Regions from separate parts of the Bacillus sp. AFS053548 genome, predicted to be linked through region 1. Evidence: predicted binding sites of a transcription regulator. Region 1 holds the regulator's gene; each other region holds the start of a gene.

Evidence for each region. The regulator Rex, encoded in region 1, represses fermentation and respiration genes when NADH is low (regulators of the CRP and FNR family bind a similar motif). The targets are predictions, from matches to a motif close to TTGTGAAATATTTCACAA.
Region 2: CN946_RS04250 (YwiC-like family protein) is a predicted target of Rex. The motif match lies at 2,349-2,366, and genes of this name have one in related genera.
Region 3: CN946_RS04290 (nitrate/nitrite transporter) is a predicted target of Rex. The motif match lies at 1,546-1,563, and genes of this name have one in related genera.
Region 4: qoxA (cytochrome aa3 quinol oxidase subunit II) is a predicted target of Rex. The motif match lies at 2,082-2,099, and genes of this name have one in related genera.

Annotation. Positions count from the first base shown of each region.
Region 1 is NZ_NUHI01000031.1:3,764-7,986, reverse strand. It holds gene groL (chaperonin GroEL) at 1-604, opposite strand, end outside; gene groES (co-chaperone GroES) at 664-948, opposite strand; gene CN946_RS16935 (CPBP family intramembrane glutamic endopeptidase) at 1,223-1,894, shown strand; gene CN946_RS16930 (redox-sensing transcriptional repressor Rex) at 1,935-2,561, opposite strand; gene abc-f (ribosomal protection-like ABC-F family protein) at 2,723-4,223, shown strand, end outside.
Region 2 is NZ_NUHI01000006.1:90,944-95,166, forward strand. It holds gene CN946_RS04230 (acetaldehyde dehydrogenase (acetylating)) at 1-217, shown strand, start outside; gene dmpG (4-hydroxy-2-oxovalerate aldolase) at 248-1,267, shown strand; gene CN946_RS04240 (2-keto-4-pentenoate hydratase) at 1,284-2,054, shown strand; gene CN946_RS04245 (tautomerase family protein) at 2,061-2,243, shown strand; gene CN946_RS04250 (YwiC-like family protein) at 2,425-3,144, shown strand; gene CN946_RS04255 (Mrp/NBP35 family ATP-binding protein) at 3,233-3,973, opposite strand; gene CN946_RS04260 (MFS transporter) at 4,145-4,223, shown strand, end outside.
Region 3 is NZ_NUHI01000006.1:100,626-104,848, forward strand. It holds gene CN946_RS04290 (nitrate/nitrite transporter) at 1-1,472, opposite strand, end outside; gene CN946_RS04295 (hypothetical protein) at 1,600-2,046, opposite strand; gene CN946_RS04300 (Crp/Fnr family transcriptional regulator) at 2,345-3,061, opposite strand; gene moaA (GTP 3',8-cyclase MoaA) at 3,374-4,223, shown strand, end outside.
Region 4 is NZ_NUHI01000026.1:437,588-441,810, reverse strand. It holds gene CN946_RS15600 (arsenic transporter) at 1-1,039, opposite strand, end outside; gene CN946_RS15595 (DUF1904 family protein) at 1,287-1,616, opposite strand; gene qoxA (cytochrome aa3 quinol oxidase subunit II) at 2,350-3,249, shown strand; gene qoxB (cytochrome aa3 quinol oxidase subunit I) at 3,249-4,223, shown strand, end outside.

The DNA of each region.
Region 1 (4,223 bases):
TGTAAGGAGAAGAGTATCCACGGTCAAATTGCATACCTTCTACTACTTCTAACTCAGTTGTGAAACCTTTTGATTCTTCAAGAGTAATAACTCCATCATTACCAACACGCTCCATTGCTTCAGCAATTAATTGTCCAACTTCTGGATCCGCTGAAGAAATTGCAGCAACTTGTGCGATTGACTCTTTACCTTCAATTGGTTTTGAGATTGTTTTTAATTCTTCGATTGCTACAGCAACTGCTTTTTCGATACCTTTACGGATACCCATTGGATTTGCACCAGCAGTTACGTTTTTAAGACCCTCACGAATCATAGCTTGAGCTAAAACTGTCGCAGTTGTTGTACCGTCCCCAGCAACGTCATTTGTTTTGCTAGCAACTTCAGCAACTAATTTTGCACCCATATTTTCAAATGCATCTTCTAATTCGATTTCTTTTGCGATTGTAACACCATCATTTGTAATTAATGGAGACCCGAATTTTTTCTCAAGAACTACGTTACGTCCTTTTGGTCCTAAAGTTACTTTTACAGCATCAGCTAAAGCGTCTACACCACGTAACATTGCGCGACGTGCTTCTTCACCAAATCTAATGTCCTTTGCCATGAAAATGACCTCCTTATAATATAAAAAATATATTTTTTAATTTAAGTATTTTTATTTTATTAACCTATGATTGCAAGTATATCGTTTTCGCGAAGTACTAAGTATTCAGTACCACCGTACTTAACTTCTGTTCCTGAATATTTAGAGAAGATAATGCGGTCACCTACAGATACTTCTAAAGCTACGCGCTCACCATTTTCAAGTACTCGGCCAGTACCTACTGCAACAACTTTGCCTTCTTGTGGCTTTTCTTGTGCACTACCTGGTAACACGATACCACTAGCAGTTTTTTCTTCAGACTCAACAAGCTCAATTACAACACGATCACCTAATGGCTTTAACATGTGTAATACCTCCTCAATAATCAAATCATTATTTTTTAGCACTCATGTATATTGAGTGCTAACACAATTATTAGTTTAAATAATATCAAAAAATTTTGCAAGCCCGAAGCAGGCACTTTTCTTGTCGAAATTTAATAAGTTTTTTTCTTTACAATCAAAAGTAAAATAAAAAGTGAAAATTTCTTTTAAGAAACAAAAGAAACGAGTAAAATAATGTACGTGTTGTTATAAACCTTTGGGTTATGAAAAATATCAACACAAAGGAGCTAACGTATTGAAAACTAGAGATTTATGGATTTTATTAACGTATGTCGTTCTTCAATATTCAGCGGTATTTGGGGTGCCCTATTTATTAAATAGTAACTTATACGTTGGAGTAGATCAGAAAACAGCTTCTCTTGAAGCGGTGGCATTATGGGGTTGTATTAGTTTCGTAAGTGGATTAATTATTATTCTTATCTTATTACATAAGCCCATTTATGAAGGAATAAAGAATCTAAAAACTAATTATCGTACAATAATAAATTGGGTTATTTTAGGTTACTTCATAACAATGCTAACTCAAATTGTTTGTAATTTAATTTTAATTTATGTATTTGATTTAAATAAGGGCTCAGAAAATACTCAAAATATCATAAACATCGCTAAGCTTAACCCGGCTTTTATTATCATCCCAAGTCTGGTTGCACCAATTTTAGAAGAGATTATTTTTCGACGAATCATTTTTAGAAGGCTTTATAATCGATTACCATTTATTATTTCTGCTGGGATTAGTTCAGCGATCTTTTCGCTTATGCATGGAGACTTGCCCTTCTTTTTATCTTACTTTCTAATCGGTTTTGTATTTTGTTATCTGTATAAACGAACAAACTCAATTATGGTACCAATCTTAACCCATATGTTAATGAACTCTTTTGTCGTTTTTCAGCAGATCAATTTACATTAAAAACCCCCAAGTTTTTGGGGGTTTTTATTTTAATATGAATTTATTGTTGTAAAAAATATGCCAATGTTTGAAGTTCAACTGCTAAGTCTATATGATGAATGCGAATATGTTCTGGTACACTAATTCGTGCAGGTGTGAAATTTAAAATTCCTCTAATATTTTTTCCTTTTAATCGATCAGCTATTGATTGTGCTACAGGTGCAGGAACAGTTAAAATAACGATTTGAATATCTTCATTCATAACTTCCTCTAGATGATCTAGATTATAAACGGGTACTCCACCTATTTCAGTACCTATTTTATTTGGATCAATATCAAATGCCATCTCAATTTTTGTATTATTATTTTTTATAAAATTATAATGTAAGAATGCAGTTCCTAAATTACCAACACCAATTAATGCAACTTTCATAACTTCATGCTGGTTAAGCGCTTTCGAGAAAAAAGTTAATAAATAATTTACGTTATAGCCATAACCTTTTTTACCAAGTGCTCCAAAATATGAAAAATCTCTTCTGATTGTAGCGGAATCTACCTTTACTGCTTCACTTAACTCTGCTGAAGAAACTCTTTGTTTACCTGATAAAGACAAATTCTTTATAAAACGGTAATATAAAGGTAGACGTTTAGCAGTAGCTTGTGGAATTTTAATTTGTTCCGAATCCATTTTTTAATCCCCCACTTACTGTAATTCTTTTTACTATGGTGTGTAATTTGACTTTATTTTAGTAATAAAGTACTTGTTCTAATGTAAAATATACACTATATTTAAGAATTTTGACAGTCTACAGTTACATAGATAAAAAATTTTGCAATGAGGTGTTATCCATGATTCTTTTACAAGTAAATAATGTCTCAAAGTATTTTGGTAGTGACATTATACTTTCAAATATAAAATTAGAAGTTCAAACGAGTGATCGAGTTGCCATTGTTGGACGTAATGGTGCAGGAAAATCTACATTATTGAAAATCATAGCAGGTGAAATATCCTATGATGGCGGTGAAATAAATAAACCTAAAGACGTTACTGTAGGCTACCTAGCCCAAAACTCTGGTTTACAAAGCGATAAAACGATTTGGGAAGAATATTATTCTGTATTTAATCATTTAGTAGAGATGCAGGATAATATGAGAAAATTAGAAGTTAAAATGACTAGGGAGGATGTCTATTCTAATCAAGCCGTTTATGACAAGGTTATGAATGAATATGATCATCTTCAATATACATTCAAAGAAAACGGTGGTTACCAGTTTGAAGCAGATATTCGTTCAATAATTAGTGGTTTAGGTTTTAGTAATGAAGATTACGAAACAAAAATTTCTTCGTTAAGCGGTGGACAAAAGACAAGACTGGCATTAGGTAAGCTATTATTAACGAAGCCTGATTTGTTAATCTTGGATGAGCCTACGAACCATTTAGATATTGACACTCTTAGTTGGTTAGAGCGCTACTTACAGTCATACCCTGGTGCAGTATTAATCGTTTCCCACGATCGATATTTTCTTGATCAAGTTGTTAATATTGTTTATGAAATATCTAACCATAAGCATCAACGATTTGTTGGGAATTATAGTAAGTACCTTGAACTAAAGGCAGCTCAATATGAACAAGAGTTAAAACAGTTCGAAAAGCAACAAGAGGAAATCTCTAAACTTGAAGATTTTGTGCAGCGTAATATTGCGCGTGCTTCAACTACTAAAAGAGCTCAAAGTCGTAGGAAACAATTAGATCGAATGGTTCGATTAGACAGGCCACTTGGTGACGAGTCTTCGGCTAATTTTTCATTTACAATTGAAAAACAAAGCGGTAATGATGTGTTGTCTGTACAAGATTTATTTATTGGCTATGATCGTATCCCAACAATCGATCATACGATGAGATTCGTACTGAATCGAGGGGATAGTGTCGCATTAGTCGGTCCAAATGGTGTAGGTAAATCGACATTACTTAAAACGATTATTGGAGATTTAGAAAAATTACAAGGAACGATTGATTTTGGTGCAAATGTTTCAGTTGGTTATTATGATCAAGAGCAAGCAAAACTAACTTCTAATAAAAGAGTATTAGACGAACTTTGGGATGATTATCCATTAATGGCCGAACAAGAAATTCGAACAATATTAGGGAACTTTTTATTTTCTGGAGATGATGTGACAAAAATTGTTACCTCTTTAAGTGGTGGAGAAAAGGCTAGATTAGCTTTAGCTAAGCTTATGATGAAAAAAGCTAATTTCTTAATTCTTGATGAACCTACTAACCATTTAGATTTAGATAGTAAAGAAGTGTTAGAAAATGCTTTATTAGATTACCCTGGAACGATTTTATTTG
Region 2 (4,223 bases), on a different contig from region 1:
CATTAAACAAATGGTCAAAAAAGTTCAAGCGTATGTGCCAGGATACCGTTTAAGAATGGATCCAATCATAGAAGATTCAACTGTAACTGTTTATTTAGAAGTTCAAGGATCAGGGGACTACTTACCTAGCTATGCTGGAAACTTAGATATTATGACTGCATCAGCAGTAAAAGTAGCTGAAGAGATTGCACAATATGAAGTTGTAAAAACTGTTTAAAAAAGTGCCTAAAGAAAGTGAGGGAGTGCAATGTTTGGAAAAGAAGTTATTGTAACTGAAGTAGCACTTCGAGATGGAAGTCATGCAATAGCTCATTCGTATACAGTAGATCAAGTCGTTCGAATTGCGAAGGCTCTTGATGATGCAAAAATGCCTTTTATTGAAGTATCACATGGAGATGGTTTAGGTGGTTCTTCGTTACAATATGGTTTATCAACAACAAATGAATTTGAATTGATCGAAGCAGCGGTAAATTCATGTAATCACTCAAAGATTGCTGTCTTACTATTACCTGGTATTGGAACAGTAAAAGAATTAAAAACGGCAGCAAAAATCGGAGCAAAAATGGCTAGAATAGCTACACATGTTACTGAAGCTGATGTTTCGAAACAACATATTTCTATGTCTAAAGAGCTTGGATTAGAAACTGTCGGATTTTTAATGATGTCCCATATGGCACCTGTTGAAAAATTAGTAGAACAAGCCAAATTGATGGAAAGTTATGGTGCTGATGTCGTTTATATGGTTGACTCTGCAGGAGCGTTTCTTCCACATGAAGTAAAAGAACGTATTGCTGCTTTAAGAGGCTCTATTGATATTGAAGTTGGTTTCCATGCACATAATAATCTTTCTCTAGCGATGGCCAATACACTAGTAGCGATTGAAGAAGGAGCTACTAGAATTGATGGTAGTGTACGTTGCTTAGGTGCAGGTGCGGGAAATACACAAACAGAAGTGTTAATTGGTGTATTAGAGCGATTAGGAATCAAGACAGGAATTGATTTCTATAAGATGATGGACTTAGCAGAGGAGATCGTTGCACCAATTCTTCAAACACCACAAGAGATTACAAAAGGTAGTCTAATTTTAGGCTATGCAGGAGTATATTCTAGTTTTCTATTACATGCCAATCGAGCAGCTAAAAAATGGAATGTTGATGCAAGAGATATTTTAATTGAATTAGGAAAACAAAAAGTAGTCGGTGGGCAAGAGGATATGATTCAAGAAGTTGCTTGTATGTTAGCAAATAAAAAATTGTCTGTTTTTTGAGAGGAGACGAGACTTAATGATAACTGAAATCGCGAATAAAATATATATGCACCAAAAAAACGGTCTAGAAATGGATAAAATTACGATTGAACATCCAGAATTAAACGTTAATAATGCTTACGAAATTCAAAAGTTAAGTATTGATAATGCGATTAAAAATGGTGATCCATTAATTGGTTGGAAAATGGGATTAACAAGTATTGCTAAACAAAAATCTGTTAATGTTGATGAGCCGATTTATGGACGCTTAACAAAATCGATGGAATTAGAAGAAAATGAATTAACGATGGAAGGTTCAATTCATCCTAGGGTTGAGCCAGAAATCGCATTTATGATTAACAAGCCATTATTTGGACATGATGTAACTGCAAAAGATGTATGGGAAGCAACTGAGTATATTGTACCTGCATTAGAAGTAATCGATAGTCGATATAAAAATTTCTCATTTACACTAACAGATGTAGTAGCAGATAATGCATCTTCATCAAAATTTATCATTGGTAAACAACAATATTCACCTACATATACTTCTTGGGATGAAATTAATGTTGAATTATATAAAAATGGCGTAAAAGTACAAAGTGGAGTAAGTTCTGATGTACTAGATCATCCTGTAGAGTCTGTCGTAAAGTTAGTGCAGATGCTAAGTAAAAACGGTGAACAAATTGAGCCAGGGATGATTATCTTAACGGGTGGTATTACAGAAGCGATCCACGTTGAAGAGGGCGATATTGTTGAAGCGCGTTTTGATGGAATCGAGACAATGTCACTACAAGTAACGAGGTAGTACTTTATGCCAATCATCCAAATTCAACTGATTGAAGGTAGAAGTACAGAATTTAAAAAAAAATTAATGAGAGAAATAAATGAAGTTGTTTGTCGTATATTGGATGTTCACCCAGCACAGGTAAGAATTTTAATAAATGAATTCGAAAAAGAAAATTGGTCCGTTGGTGGAGTTGCAAAGGATGAGTAAAAAAAGTCCCTTTTTTAAGGGGCTTTTTTTTGTTGGGAATAGTTTTATATTTTAGCTTCTATTAAAGTAAATGGAGCTGTATGAAATTCTCAAATATAAAAAAGATAGTGAACTAAATCACAGAAAACCCATAATTGTTTCAGTATGATGTAGAAATAATAAGGAAAGTGGGTGCTATATTGTGAAAATAGTAGTTCCAAACCAACACGGTGCTTGGGCAATGCTTTTAATTCCTTGTATACTTGGAGCTGTCGCGAGTTCGTTTCGTTTAATTCATATCCCTTTATTTATAGGCTGGTTTTTTCTATACCTTGCAACCTATCCATTAATTATGGTAATTAAAGGGAAGCAAGTGTCATTTTATTTTAATTGGGCGATAGGTTATTTTTTTATTTCATTCGTATTTTTAGCACCCGTGATGATTGCTGAGTGGAGATTGATTTACTTCGGTTTAGCTATGATTCCATTATTTTTATTAAACATATACTTCGTTAAAAGAAAAAATGAACGAGCCTTTACGAATGACATTGTTGCGATTGGCGTTTTTTGTATAGGTGGATTGGCTAGTTTTTATATAGGGAAGGGGGCACTTACAAGCGAAGGCTGGAGTGTAGCACTCTTAGTATTTTTGTTCTTTTTAGGCAGTACATTTTTTGTCAAATCAATGATTCGAGAAAAAAAGAATAAGAGATTCCGTTGGTATTCATGGGGATACCATTTTATTGCCATATTATTAATTTTTACTTTAAAAGATTCTTGGCTTTGGATTCTACCTTTTGTTCCTAGCTTAATAAGAGCAATTTCCTTGTACAATAAAAAACTTACTATAATGCAATTAGGGATTATTGAGATTCTTAATTCTGTCATATTCTTAGTGGTAACTAGCATGCTGTTTTTGTAGATTTAGTTTATTTATAATTCAAAGGTTCAACATACAAAAGCGACTTCTGCTATTTGAAGTCGCTATTTTAATCCCTTATAACATTATTTTAAGCGTTAAATTTCTGATTAATAGTTGTAGCTAACTTTTCATAATGATGAAATAATCTAGTATTCTCTTCGTATATGGACGGAGTAGGTGAATTCTCGATAACTTCCTCAATCGGAAGTTTGGCAAGTACTTCGGTTCCTAATCGGTCGGCTAATAAATCGCCACCTCCTTTTCCGAATATGTAGTACTTATCGGAACGATCTATAGGTTGGAAATAAGACATATTTTCAACTACTCCAAGAATTTCATGATTTGCTTTTTGGGCCATCGTTCCTGCTCTCTCAGCAACAATCGATGCTGTTTGATGAGGGGTGGTGACAATGATTTCCTTACTTTGAGGAATGGTGTGATGCATATCGAGTGCAATATCACCGGTCCCTGGAGGCATGTCTAGAATGCAATAGTCTAATTCCCCCCAAATGACATCTTTACTGAAATGCTCAACCATTTTTCCTAGCATAGGACCTCTCCAAACAACCGGATCGTTATTTTTGATGAAAAAACCCATCGATATAATTTTTACACCGTGTGACTCCACAGGGATAATTTTTCCGTTAAAAGTTTTTGGACTGATGACAATATTCATCATTCTAGGAATGCTAAATCCATAAATATCTAAGTCAATTAAAGCAACTTTTTTGCCCTGTCTTGCAAGTGAAACTGCAAGATTTGTTGATACTGTTGATTTTCCTACCCCACCTTTTCCACTCGTTATAGCGATTACATTACCTGATAACATGTTCACACCTCTTTTAAAATTTTAAGGGTCTATTGTGTGATGTACTTCACAGTCTTGGAATTAGTCTTTCTGTACAATTATGACAAAGAAGAAGACTTCATCATGTACCCAATTTTATCAATTAATCAGGCACTTCGATGTTAAAAAAGTCACATGGAGGTTGAACATGAGATGAGAAAATCCCTCGAGCGCTCATTTTACTCAAAAAGCAGTAAGTATTCGTTTTTCATTATTTTATTTTTACTTTTTA
Region 3 (4,223 bases), on a different contig from region 1:
AACTGACCGATATAATAAATAACTTTGCCATTATCGTTACACACTTGAGTGATTGTCAGCCATTCTAAATAAACTTCACCGTTTTTACGCTTGTTCCAAATTTCACCTTGCCAGTTACCTTGTTCTTTAAGCTGTTTCCAAAGTTGTGAATAGAATGCTTTGTTGTGATGGCCAGATTGAAGGATACTTGGCTTTTTCCCAATAACTTCTTCTTTATTATAGCCAGTTACTTTAGTGAAGAAAGGATTTACTTTTTGAATTACTCCTTGTTCATTTGTTACCATCATTGCTTGGGCTGTATTTTCTAATATTTTATATTCCGTTTTCAATTTTTCACGGAAAGTCATCCATACTACAATAACAAAACTGAGAAGCGCAAATTCAGATAATGCCATAAATCCAATCGCATAATGTCCTGTCAAGCTAAACACGGATGTTAATATTAATGGAGGGAAGAAGCCTCCTAAACCTCCCATAGCAGCAACTAATCCATTTACAATTCCAGCTTGTTTTGTAAAATAAAGTGGTACTAATTTAAAGATTGTACCGTTTCCGATCCCTGCACAAACTGCTACCAATAAAACCCCTACTGTGTATAGTTTAATAGTAGGCGAAAAAGATAAAAGAACTCCTGATAATGTTAGTCCACCAAAGACAAACAATAAAATATTGAAAGGATTGAATTTATCTGAAAGGAAGCCACCGATTGGTCGGAAAAGTGTTGCTAGAGCAATGAATCCAGCGGTACGTAAACCAGCGTCAACCGGACTTAAATTAAAATTATTAACTAAGAAATTTGGTAAATAGATTGTAAATGCAACAAACGATCCGAAAGTTATGAAATAGAATAAATTAAGTGACCATAAAGTTGAATTACGATAAACCTCTTTTACCTGCTTTACAATCGGAACATTTACTTTCTTCTCATTTTTATCACCTAACAGAAAATTTAATAGCGCAAACGCAATTAGTAATACTAAATAAAATCTGACTGTTGTTTCCCAACCAAATGATTTAGCTAAAACAGGTGCCGAAAATGCAGTAATGGCTGTACCAATATTACCAGATCCATAGATTCCATTCACAAAACCATGTTTTTTTGAGGAGTAATACTTTGGTAGTGAAGTTACTCCGACTGAAAAGACTGCACCACCTATACCAACAAACAATCCTCCAATAACTAAATCTAAAAGTGAATCAGCATGACTAATGAAAAATACAGGAAATAAAAGTGCAAGAAAACAGATGGTGAAAATGGGTCTTGCTCCAAATCGATTTGTGTAATATCCGATTGGAATACGTAGGATGCTTCCTAAAATAACAGGGATGGCAGTTACTAAAGAGACTTGCCCATTTGTTAATTCAATATCTTGGCGAATATCTGGCATGAGTGAAGAAATGAGTACCCATACCATGAACCCTACGATGAGACTTGACGTTTGAAGAGGTAATTGGATTTTAGAACTTTTCATATAATGATGCCCCTTTCAATGGATCAATAATAAAATTTATTAACTAAATATTACCAATCAATCGAAAGTAATGTTGTGAACTATATCACACAAATGGGGGGCGGAAGGATGAACAACTTATTTTAAACTATTCGTTCATCAAATTGAAAATTTCTTCGTAAGTACTTAGAAGGTTTTTATGTAAAGAGCGCAAAATATTACGTTTTAAAACAGGATCTTTAACAGACAAGTTTTTTATAAATAAAAATGGAACTTCTAAATATGACAGAGACTGGATAACTTCAAGATTAATGGAATTGTTAACATGAGTATGCAGAAAAAGACTGGGCAAGCAAACATCACTTGATTTTAAGGAGCCAATTTTATATTGAAGGCCACTCGATTCTTTCATATGAACATTTACCTTTCCAGTTAAAATGATAATCATATTCTGTTCATTGTGAATAGGTATATTTTCATTTGTTTCTCTAAAGTATAGATTGGATGCATCAACTATTTTTTTTAAGAGGTTATGATTGATATCTTGAAACAAACAGAGGCTTTTCAAATAAAGTAAATAATCAGGTTTATACAATTTTTTTCTCTCCTTATATTACAAGACCTTATATTTTCATCATTATATAAAAACGATTTGAGCCAAACTGTGACTCTTTTCACACAACTAGCTCAAATAATAGCGATAAGATGTTTGAAATCAGTTATAAGGAGGGGGAGTGATTATATAAGTGGGATCTATGGCTGACCAATCTAGTAAAGTAATAAAATAAATAACCTTAACTATTTAGAGCCTAAGTTAAGGTTACTTATTTTTTAATAATATTACGTAAAGGCAAGTTTAATCAGCTAAAATATTTTAATAGTCTGATAGAGAACTAATCTATGTTACAAATATCTTTTGGGCAGTTATCACAACCAATTTCATTTTTAAGAAATTGTAAGTCTTGGATAATAATTTTTCCATCGGGAGAATAACTAATAACATTTTTTTTCTTTAAATCACTTAACATCCGATTAACACTTTCTCTAGTAGCAGCACAAAATTTAGCTAATTCTTGATTGGTAAGATGAATATTAAGAAGAATTCCGTTTTCTATTAATTCCCCGTAAGAGTTTGATATACGGATGAGTGTGGAGTAAAGTGCGCCTTTTTTACCATTTAATACTAAGTCTCGAATCTTAGATTGATTTTTTCTAAGGTGAGTAGAAATCCATTTCATAAATTCAAATGTCAATGGAGCATGGTTAATTAGTTTTTTCTCCAAAATGTCTTTAGGAATGACCTGCACTTCTGCTGATTCTATTGCGTAAGCGCTAAGCATATAATTTGCATTCTCTGAAAAGAGAGTCAATTCTCCAATTAAGTCATCTTTTTGACAAATGCGAAGATTTAATTCATCACCATTTAGAGTTAGCTTACTTATTTGGATCATTCCTGATTTAATTAGATACAATTCTTTAGCATCTTCTCCTTCTTGAAATAAGAAGGTGCCTTTTTTTACTGAACGAGTTGATCCGATTGACTGTAATAAGGAAGCCAAGTCTTTAGAAACGATTGAAAGGTCACTTTTTCTATTATTATTTTTTTCCATCAAAGTATCTCCGCTCCGTTATAGTTGAACACTAATGTTTTTATGTATTTATCAAGAAAACAAGTATTTTAGGTATTACATTTATTATTATAATACCATGCTATTGAATAGCATAGAACACTAAGGAGATAGAATATGAAAAGATTGCTGTTGTAGCGGGTTAAACTTGCATGTGGCAATTTGATAAGTTACTCGGACATCAAGGCATTCTAGAACATTAATACTAATAGTTTAACAAGGTTGTGACATACATCATACGGTGAAATAATTTTGTATGCTAATATAATCGTACAAAAAGTAAGGGGGAAAAAAATGAAGAATATTCTCGATACCCTTAATCGACCATTACGAGATTTAAGAATATCTGTCACAGACCGTTGTAACTTTAGATGTAGCTACTGTATGCCTAAAGAGATATTTGGAGTTGACTATCCCTTTATGAGTAAAGATGAAATCCTATCCTATGAGGAAATTGTACGATTAGCAAAATTATTTGCAAAAATAGGTGTGGAAAAGATTCGATTAACAGGGGGGGAACCTCTTTTAAGAAAAGATCTACCAATACTGGTTAAACGTCTTTTAGAAATTGAAGGAATTAAATATGTGACTTTAACAACAAATGGTGTATTTTTGGCAAAAAACGCCAAAGCTCTTAAAGAAGCTGGAATTTGCCGCGTAAATGTGAGCTTAGATTCTTTAGATGATAAAGTTTTCATGAAGATAAATAATATGAATATGAGCGTTTCCACAGTTTTAAACGGAATTTTTGCAGCTAGGGAAGCAGGGCTAGAAGTCAAAGTAAATATGGTAGTAAAGAAAGGCTTAAATGATACTGAAGTATTACCAATGGTGCGTTTTTTTAAAGAGAAAAATATTACATTACGCTTTATAGAGTATATGGATGTAGGGTGTACAAATGGATGGAATTTTAAAGACGTTATCTCAAAGAAGCAATTATTCGATATGATCCAAGATCAATATCAGTTGGAGCCCATAGAGCAGGATTTCTTTGGCGAGGTAGCAAAACGATATCGATATAAAGGAACGAATACTGAAGTTGGATTTATTTCATCAGTTACAGAAACCTTCTGTGGTTCATGTACGAGAGCCCGCCTATCTACAGATGGAAAGCTATACACCTGTCTATTCACTTCAGAAGGGT
Region 4 (4,223 bases), on a different contig from region 1:
CACCCATTGCCAAGGTGGCATTAAAAAGTCCCTGGTTAACGATTGGTTCAATTTCTTTTACAATAAAATCAGTAAGACCAGCATTGTGAAGTCCGTAAATAATTACATACATTGAGAATGCAAATAAAAGAATTTGCCATGGTGTCTTTTTTAAGATATCTACAGGATTTGTTCTTAAATGGTACCATCTCCATATAAGCAAAATGAGAGAACCTAGTACAGCAACAATTTCAATTGGAATTGAAATAAATGATGCAACAAACAGTAAACATCTCATTACAAATACAAAAGTTAATATTTTAAGCATAAACTTTGTTCTTTTTCTTTTTGTTTCAACAGAAATTTTACTTTTTAACGGATGAAAATTTTTAATAAAAAAAGATTCTTCAATATCATTTGTTGAAGCGGGTAACACTTCTGGAAATTTACTTTTTAATACGAAATACATCATAATCGACATGAATAATAAGCCTAACATTGTAGGTACAAACATCATTAAGGGTTGCATATAAAGTGGCATGTGTACGATTTTTAAACCTATTAAATTTACGATATTACTTACGCCAATTGGAGCACTTGAAGCAGTTGCAATTAATGCACCTGATAATAGGTAGGGAATTTGTTGATGTGGTTTTAAACGTAGATTTTTTAAAAGAATTATTAGTATAGGTGTTGTAATTAGGATGCTACCATCATTATTAAAAAGTAAAGTCATTAAAAAACATAGTAATTGAATGTACCAATATAATCGATAACTAGAACCTTTGGCCAATGTAACTAATCGAGCTGCTGACCAATGAAAGAACCCGAAGCTTTCTAAAATAACAGCCATAACAATAGTAGCTATAATCGTAATTGAAGCTCCACCGATTTTCGTTATAATGTCGTATAAATCGTGTCGAGTAACAATTCCAGTTACTAGAATGATTATTGCACCAATTGAAGCAGGCCATGCTTCATGAATTCCTTTTGGTCTCCAGAATATGACGGCCATTGTCATAATGAAAACAAATGCTGTCATTGCAATTTCAAAATTCATTTTTATTCACCTTTCTCTAATCGGTAGCATTTTTTTGTGTCCTACTTGTCCGATTAATATACTAATATTCAATTTTACAAATCATGTACTTAGTCAGTAGACCATTTTTTTTAGTTTGTATATTTGTCCACATAGTTGAAATGTCCCGAAATGACATCGTCCTATAGGTACACATGCCCCGGAAATATCGATTTTCAAAAAAAAAAAGGTCAGCTGCTCCGCTGACCTAAATTATTTTAAAATATCATTATGGAAATTTCTTCCCATTTATATAATAACTATCTTCTTGATAGGTAATAAAAGCAATTTCAAATTCAGGAATTTTCAATGTGTTAATATGTTTTTCGATTGTAGCTGCGAAACGATCTCTAGTTTCACCACCACGTTCAAACCATTTTACTTCAATGAATGGAAAGCTTTCTACAATTTCACCATTAAAAATTGAAGTTGAATGAATACAATCAATCGTAAAATTATCAGCTCCACATTCACAAACCACTGCGAGTTCTTCGATTAAAGACTTACTAATTTTGCAAATATCATCAGTTGAAATCCCTTTAATTAATAATTGAGGCATAAATGTCCCACCTTTTTTCTACAATTATAACTTAAATTACTTTGAAAATTAAATGAGTCATTTGCTATTTAGAATATTTCTGTAGATAAAAAAACCAATAATTGGTATTGATAATCATTTTCACTTATGTTAATCTAAGATTAATAAAAGAAGTTTAAGAAATACGCTATTGTTTTTCTTAGTTCTTCGTTTGTATACACATTAAAAAGTAAAATGTGGAATGCGACCCTAGAACCCCCAAAAACCCTAAAGAAGAGAAGAACGCGCTAGGACAGTAGTTTTTCTCTTCTCCAAATTAATAACCCTGTTTTTTGACGCAGATTATTCTGCGTTATTTTTTTGTGTGAAAATACAGATTATTTCGTGAAATACCATAAAAATTATTATACTAATTTACTAATATGTAAGTTTCGAAATGTGAACAAAAAGTTAATCAAAATCTAATATTTGTCTAAAATGTGAACGTTGTGAATAAATGAGCAAATGTGTTAAACCATTGATATAAATAGGTTTTGTAGAAAATACCGTATTTTCAAATATGTCTAAAATGTGAACACTCTTTTTTTCCTTCCAAAATGGAAATTAATTGTTTGTTTTTTTAATTAAAGTATCTTACTATAACTGTGGACATTGTTTGTCATTTTAGTGACAATTTATAAAAATACTTATCTAAGAAATAATTCAAAAAAACTATTTTGAACTTTTTACTTACGTTATAGGAAGGAAGAGCGAAATGAAAAAATTTCTAATGGGCATGATGATTATGCTGGTTGCATTAGTAATGGGTGCTTGTGATAAGATTGCAGTTCTTAATCCAAAGGGTCCAGTTGCTAAAACGCAAGCGGATACGATTATCTTCTCGATGTTGATGATGTTAGGAGTTTTACTAGTAGTTTACATTCTTTATATTGTTATTCTATATAAATATCGTGCTAGTAAACTTCCAAAAGATTACGAACCTCCTCATGAAGAGGGAAGTAAAACACTAGAAATTATTTGGACTGTTATCCCAATAATTATTGTTGCAGTTTTATCAGTAGTAACTGTTAAAACAACAAATGCAGTTGAAAGTGTACCAAAAGGTCATGAAAATGATAAACCACTTGTTATTTATGCAAGTTCTTCAAACTGGAAATGGCATTTCTCTTATCCTGAACAAGGAATTGAAACTGTTAACTATGTAAATATTCCAACGAATAGAAATGTAGAATTCAGACTTTATTCATTCGGTCCTATTACAAGTTTTTGGATTCCACAATTAGGTGGACAAAAATATGCAATGAGTGACATGGTAACTAAATTAAATTTTGTTGCTTCAAATGAAGGTTCTTATATTGGTAAGAACAGTAACTTCAATGGTAAAGGCTTTGCTGGAATGGAATTTGAAGTACTAGCAATGAATAATAAGGATTTTAACGGCTGGGTTAAGGACGTTAAAGAAACAGCTCCTGCTTTAACAGAAACAGAGTTTAATAAATTACTAAAAATTGAGCATTTAGGTAGAAAGACATATACTTCGACTCATTTAGGATTTAGACCAGCTCCAGAAGGAAAAAATGCAGGACATCAACATGGTTCTATGAAGGATTCATCTGATCACCATGACATGGATAATATGGAGGGGATGAAATAATGGGCTTTAAATGGGATCACTTTTTTGTAACAGGTGAACCAATGATCTATGGCGCAATGGTGAGTATCGTTGTTGTATCTATTGCTATTGTAATTGGTTTAACCAAATTTAAAAAATGGGGTTATTTATGGAAAGAATGGTTAACAACTGTTGACCATAAACGTATCGGTGTAATGTATATTCTGTGTGCATTATTAATGCTATTCCGTGGTGGAGTAGATGCGTTACTGATGAGAGCACAATTAGCAGGACCAGATTTAAAAATATTAGATGCACAACATTATAATGAAATTTTTACAACTCACGGCTTAATCATGATTCTGTTCATGGCGATGCCTTTCATTATTGGATTAATGAACATCGTTATTCCTTTACAAATCGGAGCTCGTGACGTAGCATTCCCTTACTTAAATGCAGTTAGTTTCTGGTTATTCTTTGCAGGTGCAATGCTTTTAAACTTAAGCTTTGTTATCGGTGGATCACCTGATGCTGGTTGGACAGCTTATTTCCCACTAGCTAGTAAGGAATTCAGCCCAGGTGTTGGGAATAACTATTATGCGATATCACTTCAAATCGCTGGTCTAGGTACTTTAATGACTGGTATTAACTTTATCGTTACAATATTAAAAATGCGAGCTCCAGGCTTGAAATTAATGAAATTGCCAATGTTTACATGGAGTATCTTAATTACAAACGTTATTATCGTATTCGCATTCCCAGTATTAACTGTAGCTCTAGCATTAATGATGTTTGATCGTGAATTTGGTACTCAATTCTTTACGATGGCACATGGTAACGATATGCTATGGGCGAACTTATTCTGGATTTGGGGTCATCCTGAAGTTTACATCGTTATTCTCCCAGCTTTCGGTATATATAGTGAAATTATTGCTACTTTCTCAAGAAAGAATTTATACGGATATAAGAGCATGGTTGTCAGTATGATTGCTATTTCTGCTTTAAGTTTCCTTGTA